2 regions of the Providencia alcalifaciens genome follow, and region 1 is predicted to be linked to the other one. Evidence: predicted binding sites of a transcription regulator. Region 1 holds the regulator's gene; the other holds the start of a gene.
The links. The regulator Fur, encoded in region 1, represses iron uptake genes when iron is present. The targets are predictions, from matches to a motif close to ATAATAATGAGAACNACTATCAA.

Region 1 (4,444 bases):
ATTTTAGTTAAAGGAAAATAGGATGAAAAACCGAAATAAAGCGCTTTTAGCCACACTGGTTTCACTGTTTGCTGCATCCGCATTAGCACAACCGAATATTACGGTGTTGGCAACAGGCGGTACCATTGCGGGAGGTGGAGAATCAGCAACCGGTTCAAGCTACCAAGCTGGGAAAGTCGGAATTGACTCTTTACTTAATGCGGTACCAGAGACTAAAAAAATTGCTAACCTGAGTGGTGAGCAGCTGGTGAATATCGGTTCTCAAGATATGAATGACCAAGTTTGGTTAACTCTTGCTAAAAAAATCAATCAAGATTGTAATAAAACCGATGGCTTTGTTATCACTCATGGTACTGACACCATGGAGGAAACCGCCTTTTTCCTTGATTTAACCACTGCCTGTAAAAAGCCGATTGTGATGGTGGGGGCGATGCGTCCTTCCACTGCATTGGGCGCAGACGGTTCATTGAACTTATACAATGCCGTCGTATTAGCATCTGATAAATCAGCTGGAGAGCGCGGTGTGCTGATGGCGATGAATGACAAAGTGATCCAAGGTCGCAATGTGATGAAAATGAGCACAACAGAAGTTCAAGCCTTTGATGCCGTGAATGCGGGTGCAGAAGGCTATATTCATGATGGTAAAGTCACCTATTATCAAGCACCTCAGCCTCGTGGTGATAAACCTGTTTTTGATGTCAGCAAATTAGATAAATTACCGGAAGTGGGCATTGTGTATAACTATGCGAATGCATCTTCAGCACCAGTAAAAGCACTACGCGAAGAAGGCGTTAAAGGTATTGTAAGTGCTGGTGTTGGTAACGGGAATATGTATAAAACTATTTTTGATGCATTAGCCAATGCAGCGAAAGAGGATGTTGTCGTGGTGCGTTCTAGTCGTGTACCGACAGGCTATACAACGCGAAATGCGGAAGTGAATGATAATGAATATGGGTTTGTGGCATCTGAAAGATTGAACCCACAAAAATCTCGTGTATTACTGCAATTAGCATTAACACAAACGAAGGACCCGAAAAAAATCCAAGAGATGTTTGAGCAATACTAAGGCTTAATGGAAGGCGACAGCAATGTCGCCTTTATGATCTATTTTTATTACGTATAAAATATGCACTTTTAGTGATAAGCGAATTTATATAATCAAAATAACTCGACAATAAATGCCTATAAATAGGGTAATAAAGTTATTATCGAGCAATTCTATATCATCTGTTTAACAAATTTAATTACAAGGCACCGACTTCAGGTGTGTGTGGGTCTGAATTTTCTTGTTTGGTTTTTTCTTTAAATACCGTTACGTTTCCCGTCGATTTCGTAGCAGATTTAACCTCAGCATGGCCAGAAAATATTCCGCCTTTTTTAATGGATAGACTGGAATAGCGGATGGTGCCATAAATCTCACCATTGATATCAATGCTAATAGTTTCGGTGATACATTCACCTTCCACTTTACCGTTTACCCATAGCTCATTACTGGTAATATTGCCGGTAACATTACCATTTTGCATGATTTTGACGGTATTATTTTTGCCGGTAATGTTGCCAATCACAGTACCATAAATATGTACTTGTTCATTGGAGGTAATATTGCCTTCAAACACGACATCTTTGGCAATAATGGTATTGGTTTTTTCTTCGCTAGCCACTGCTGTAGATGTTTGCATTTTTTCCTCAGCAATTTTTTGAGTGATTTCTTCTTTATTGATAGTGGGAGTGGGCTCTGGTTTGTTTTGTTTTTTATTGAACATGCGACTAACCTTTTTGTAATTGAAGTATAGAACCAAACAAATGATTGAAGATATAAAGGCAACGGATGCCACGACGGTATATCTAAAAAACCACGCTATCAAAGTAAGAAACCAGAAGAAAAAACTTATATTCAAAAACAGATATGTTTTTTTCATCCTTTAATCTCTTACGCATAAATTTGATCATAAGTATAAATTAAAATAACGCATAGCAAATTAAAGAATAGAGGATAGTTTTAGTTTTATCTGAAGAAATAAAGCTATGTATTTTTTAAAAATAGTCGCTAATTTTCAGCTAAAGAGTAAAAATGGGGAAATGTTAAGAATATATAAATAAAAATACCCACTAATAAACATTAAGTGGGTATCATCAACACGAAATCACTGATTAATTAAGTTGCCTCATTTTTAGTGAGGCGACTTATGAATGCAATTATTTTGCTTCGTGGATGTTTTCATTTTCACGACAGTCACCTTCAGCACAGTGACCATATAGATATAAACTGTGGTTAGACAGCTTAATGCCGTGGCGTTTAGCGATATCATGCTGACGTTCTTCGATTGATTCGTCTGTAAATTCGATGACTTTGCCACAATCTAAACAGATTAAGTGGTCATGGTGATGCTGTTGAGTCAGTTCAAATACGGATTTTCCACCTTCGAAATTGTGACGAGTCACAATACCAGCATCATCAAATTGGTTTAATACGCGGTAGACAGTGGCTAACCCGATTTCTTCACCAATATCAATCAGCTTTTTGTAGAGATCTTCCGCACTGACGTGATGGCACTCAGGCTCCTGAAGTACTTCCAAAATCTTCAATCTTGGAAGAGTGACTTTGAGTCCTGCATTTTTCAATGCTTTATTATTGTCTGTCATGCGGGCTTGTCCTGTATTTTAAATCATAAATTTAACAATAATGAGACGTTTTTAACAAAAATCCAGTTGTCTTCTAAACTGATTTACAATTATAGGCATGGAAAATAAAAATAGAAACCATGCATTGTCTCATTATTTTGATTCGTTCTTAAAAGCGAGTCCATTAGATGGAAGGAATAACCCATCATATCGAATGGTCCCCGCTTTTAATTGACAATCTATGTCATTATTAGCCAAGGATTTCAGCCAGAGACATCTCTTCAGAGATTTGTTTAACCCAAGCGTCAACACGCTCTTCGGTCAGTTCTGGTTGACGATCTTCATCGATAGCAAGGCCGATAAAGTGATTATCGTCCGCCATACCTTTAGAAACTTCAAAGTGGTAGCCTTCAGTTGGCCAATGACCTACGATCACTGCACCACGAGGCTCAATGATGTCGCGGATAGTTCCCATCGCATCACAGAAATACTCTGCGTAGTCTTCTTGGTCTCCACAACCAAACAGTGCGACAAGTTTACCGTCAAAATCAATTTCTTCTAATGTTGGGAAAAAATCATCCCAATCACACTGAGCTTCACCGTAGTACCACGTAGGGATACCAAGAAGTAGGATGTCAAACGCTTCGATATCTTCTTTGCTGCATTTAGCAATATCGTGAACTTCTGCAACATCTTTGCCTAATCTTTCTTGGATCATTTTGGCAATATTTTCTGTGTTACCTGTGTCACTTCCGAAGAAAATGCCTATAACTGCCATAAAGTGATTAACCTCTTGTTTTTCTAGTAGAGAGTATAAATTACCAATTCTGCTAGAACTAAAAATAGAACGAAAATAGGTAAAATTTTGCGCCTTATTTTGGCGAAAAAAACAGTGTTAGTCTGTCAAATTTGTGTGATTTACCAGATACAGCTAGCGATCAATTACTTCACTAACCTGCTCAAGTTGAGCCATCAAAATTTCTTCAATTAGCTCACTTCGGCTTATGTTTTTCTCTTCAGCTAATTGGTTTAAGACCGCGACAGCGTCTTCATTTAATTTCAGCTCAACTCGACGTAGCCCTTTGACTTTGTCTCGTTTTAGCTGATTTCGCTTATTGATTCGTAATTGTTCATCCCGCGACAACGGGCTAGTTTTTGGTCGCCCAGGCCTGCGTTCTTCTGCGAACAAATCCAGTGTGGTGCGGTCAGTTTGTTCTTTTGCCATATCTACTATTGCTAACGGAAGGGGTGTGCCAGTAATTCAGCGGGCAATGATACCCTAGCTGAACCCCTAGTACCATAGGTGCATACCCCGCTAATTCATCTAATAGATTAAAAAAAAAGCACTTTTAAGAAAAAAGCATCACTCAAAGAGTAAGCGATGCTTTTTTATTCAGGTTAACGGGTCTGTTGCTGCCATAAATTGGCATAAAGACCTTTCAGTTTTAGAAGGTTCTGATGAGTTTCCGCTTCGGCGACTTCACCATTTCGTATTACGTAAATTTTATCGGCGCTCATAATGGTATTGAGGCGATGGGCAATGCTAATCACTGTTCTACCTTGTGTGATTAACGGCATATTTTTCATGATGGCGGATTCTGATTCGTAATCCAGTGCAGAGGTGGCCTCATCGAGAATTAAAATATCAGGTTCAGTAATCAAGGCTCGAGCAAGGGCAATACGCTGGCGTTGACCGCCAGAGAGATTTAATCCTTTTTCAGATAAATGATAATTAAAGTTTTCAGGCAGAGACATAATAAATTCATAGGCTCCCGCCAGTTTTGCAGCATGGATTAATTGTTGTTCGCTCGCTTGTGGG
Region 2 (4,444 bases), 500 kb from region 1:
GGTTTTCTTTTTCTACATTCATCCCAACCTCAAATGATTTGGCATGCTCTGGTTTTAATGGAACATCTGGAGAATATGAATAGGTTTGTCCTGATACAGTGGTTTCAAATAAACTCGGTTCTCTATAGCTATCAGAATATTTTGTATAAATATCAAATTCGTCAGTCACATGAAAACGCAGCTCCCCCATTAAATCATTTTTCGGACCGTAGCTAATACTTTTACCTAAAACATGGTCATCAACATCGAAAGCGTGAATACGCCACCCGACTAAAGTACTCACCCACTCCCCTTGGTATGCCATATTGGTAAAGACCGATTTATTCGTTCCTTTAGCATTACGCGTTACAGGGTCTAACTCCTCACCGGGTATTGTTCCCTCTGGAGTCCAAATCGGTTGATAGGTTTTAGTCAATGGCTTTGATTTTTGTTGCATATATTCCACACCGTAAGTGATATCGATAGGATAATCTGCAAACTCAGACGTATTTTCTAAATTAAAGCCCACTCGCTCATCAGTGTAGCGGTGCTGATATTGATTACCATAGTGAGCGGTAACATCATCCGTTGTGCCATTACGTTGTTTAAATTTCCCTTTTGTCCACCATAGACCTAAATTCATATCTACCCATAATGAATCGGGTTTATAAGAATAATTTAAAGAGGCAGTATCAATATCTGCGGTACCTAAAGACCACTGTGGCATTTTCCCATCGTATTGATACCAATACGCCGCTAAAACCTCACCAGCCTTTTGTTCATGATGGCGGTAATTTAATTCAATACTTGAGTATGGGTTAAGATAAATATTGGTTTTTAATAATGTTGACTGGCTTTCATAACTGGTATTAACCACTTCTTGCCCTGGTTTAATAGGAGTATCTGTATTTTCGTATTTATGATAACCATTTTTACCGGCGAAGAAGTTCCCTTGTTTTCTATCACTATGTGCCAGTAATATATCAAATTTATCATTTCGATATGCAACCCCAGTCGTGATAGAGCCATTATTAAAATGTGAATTTTTAACGCCGTTTGAAACACGATACCCAGACTCCCCCTTTTCATCTGAAGCGATAGTTGGGCGTCGGTTATTATTGTAAATATTCCCCTTAAATAAGAAACCAAATTGGTCACCTTGAGGAATAATACTGTTTGCTGATAGTGTTTTTAATTTAACCGTACCTCCGATGGCTCCTCCTGAGAATTTACTCATAGAAGCCCCTTTTTCGATTTCAATTGTATCGATTAAATCCATATCCACATAAGTTCTATCTGTACTTCCTTGGTAACCACGCCATGTATTGGTTGATTGCAAACTGCCATCAATGATAATTGGCACTCGTCCATTCCCTTGTAACCCGCGAATACCAATATCTAATGCACCCGCTTCATTTCGTGCATTATTAACTTGCAATGAAGTTTTATTAGCAAATATATCTGAATTGGTTGTTCCTCTTACGGTAGAAATATCATTGGCGTCTATTTGCTTGCTATTTGGCTTTATTTTGCTGGCTGTGACGAGAAGTTTATCTTTTTGAGTCGAGGTATTGGTTTGATTTGCTAAGGCTGTGTTTGTAGAACATATAATGATTAAACTAATTATGTTTTTATTTTGAAATATCATTTAAGTAATGCCTTCATTAATTAATGATGATTAAATAGACGTGAGGAAATAGCGTATAAAAATATTAAGGTATATTTTTTATACTTTTCAATTTATGCATTTAAAGTAAATTTAAGTGCAATGCCATAGATGCAACTCGTTCGAAAAACCTTATTTATTTATTGGTTACGTACTCATTTCCCTTACAAATATTAACAAGCCTTGAAATATACATTAGTGATAATAATTATCAAGATCATAATGAGTATCATTATCATTCTGGTGATATAGTGACCCATTAGCGAGCGCCCCCCTATAATGGGAAATATCCACCCACCCTAAATCCTAAATAGTTCACATTAGAGGTAGGCAGCAAATGAGTGAGTCCCTTGGAGCACACACCAGTATGTGACGAAGGCGAGAGAACGCAGCTAACGAAGCTACGGCTTGAAATATGACGGATTTATCGATAAAAAAATATCATGGACAACCCCCCATCATTCCCGCCAAACTCCTGATACTATTAATAAGAATCATTCCTTCCGTTACTACTTTTTTATGGTGTTTCATGGCGCAGGTATCACGGGCAAGAAGCCTCGGCAAATATTTCCTTTTACTCGATAATATGCTGGTTGTTCTTGGCTTTTTCGTGGTTTTCCCTTTAATTTCAATTCGCTTTGTTGAGCAGCTTGGCTGGGCGGCTGTGGTGGTTGGGTTTGCCCTTGGATTACGTCAATTTGTTCAGCAAGGATTTGGGATTTTTGGGGGCGCGATTGCCGACCGCTTTGGTGCAAAACCGTTAATTATTATCGGGATGCTGTTGCGTGCCGCGGGTTTTGTGTTGATGGCTTTGGCTTATGACCCTTGGGTGTTATGGCTTTCTTGTGTGTTGTCTGCCCTTGGCGGCACCTTGTTTGATCCTCCTCGCACGGCTTTAGTGATTAAATTGACCCGCCCTTATGAGCGTGGGCGTTTTTACTCCTTATTATTTATGCAGGACAGCGCTGGTGCGGTGATTGGGGCATTAATTGGTAGCTGGCTTTTGCAGTATGACTTCCACTATGTTTGCTGGGCTGGCGCGGCGGTATTTGTGATTGCGGCTCTACTTAATGCTTGGTTACTTCCTGCTTATCGCATTTCCACCATCAAAGCCCCTATTCGAGATGGGATGCGCCGCGTTTTGAAAGACACCCGCTTTGTGACCTATGTGATCACGCTTTCTGGGTACTTTATGCTGTCGGTACAAGTGATGCTGATGTTTCCTATCGCCGTTAACGAATTGGCAGGAACTCCAACGGCAGTGAAATGGATGTACGCCATTGAAGCGGCAATTTCCCTGACACTGCTTTATCCAATTGCCCGCTGGAGCGAAAAACATTTCCGCTTAGAACAGCGTTTGATGGCTGGGCTATTTTTAATGAGCCTGAGCATGTTCCCTATTGGTATGACCACGTCGGTCAATATACTGTTTGTGTTGATTGGTATTTTCTATTTAGGCACTATCACCGCGGATCCTGCTCGTGAAACCCTGAGCGCATCCCTTGCAGACCCTCGCGCTCGTGGTAGTTATATGGGCTTTAGCAGGCTTGGTCTTGCGCTAGGTGGCGCGGTTGGCTATACCGGTGGCGGTTGGATGTACGATATTGGGCACCAATGGAATATACCTCAGCTTCCTTGGTTCTTGCTCGGCACTATTGGTTTTATCACCTTGTGGGCGCTTCATCGCCAATTTAACCGTAAAAAAATTGAAACAGTCATGTTGAGCGGGCAGTAATACGTTACACTTGGGTTATTACTGTATAAAGGAGTGATTATGAAAAACATTTTCTTGGCATCTATCTTTGGATTGCTATTTATTCTCACGGGTTGTGACAAATTAACCGAATTTACTATCAGTGAATCACAAATTAACAGTTACCTTTCAACCAAGGTTAAATACGAAAATAATATCGGCATTACTGGGTTTGCAGATGCAGATATCACCTTGCATAACTTGCAGTCAGAAATTGGTCGTAGCGAGCCGGGCATTATTGCATTAAAAGGCGAAGCCACTGTTACAATGAATTCACTACTTGGTGCTGCGGCCGCCGATATTGCACTGACCTTAACTGCACGCCCTGTTTTTGATGCGCAAACAGGCTCTATCTATTTGAAAGAGCTGAAAATTACCCAATATAAAATTACACCAGAAAATATGGAAACCGCCATTTCCGTGGTGATCCCGTATTTAAACAGCTCCCTTGATACCTTCTTCGCGACTCAACCGGTTTATGTGCTCAACCCTGATAACAGCGCCGCAGAAGCGACTGCGAAAAAACTTGCCAAAGGTTTAGAAATCAAACCGGGTAAATTAGTTATCCCAATGGTTGATTAATTGACCATAAATATTTTTGATTGATAAATTGATAATCGAAGAATGAAAAAAAGCAACCTTTATGATAGGTTGCTTTTTTATTGAAACGTCATTTGTCTTTAATGCTAAATGGTCACTCGTAATAACTCGTTTTGTATTCATAATCGAATTTTTCTACTCGCCCATCACTGTATGCTACCTCACTGGTGCAGGCAGTTGGGTTTTTATGGTCATCATAATGAGTGCATTTTTGAGTAATTTCGATAAACGGTTGCTGATTTTTCGTTGTATGAAAAAGAATTTTAGTGACTAAGCCATTAGTGAAAAAGTATTCGTTTTTTGTATTCATGACTTCATTTTCATTGAAATACGTCGTTTCTATTGGTAAAAAATTTTCACCATAAATAAATGTCGCTATATCTTTCTTCCCTTGAGTGATCTTATTAATAAGACCATCACGGTAATAATATTTCCAATCTTGCAAT

Region 2: a site for Fur is predicted at 1,862-1,884, ahead of LDO73_RS08295 (TonB-dependent receptor domain-containing protein). Genes of this name have one in related genera too.

Annotation. Positions count from the first base shown of each region.
Region 1 covers NZ_OU659204.1:1,292,072-1,296,515, forward strand. Annotated here, with positions in the region: gene ansB (L-asparaginase 2) at 23-1,066, shown strand; gene LDO73_RS05745 (bactofilin family protein) at 1,245-1,766, opposite strand; gene fur (ferric iron uptake transcriptional regulator) at 2,200-2,646, opposite strand; gene fldA (flavodoxin FldA) at 2,876-3,403, opposite strand; gene ybfE (LexA regulated protein) at 3,557-3,850, opposite strand; partial or broken gene LDO73_RS05765 (type I secretion system permease/ATPase) at 4,024-4,444, opposite strand, start outside.
Region 2 covers NZ_OU659204.1:1,792,695-1,797,138, reverse strand. Annotated here, with positions in the region: gene LDO73_RS08295 (TonB-dependent receptor domain-containing protein) at 1-1,627, opposite strand, end outside; gene mdtH (multidrug efflux MFS transporter MdtH) at 2,175-3,380, shown strand; gene LDO73_RS08285 (lipoprotein) at 3,420-3,980, shown strand; gene LDO73_RS08280 (YnfC family lipoprotein) at 4,093-4,444, opposite strand, start outside.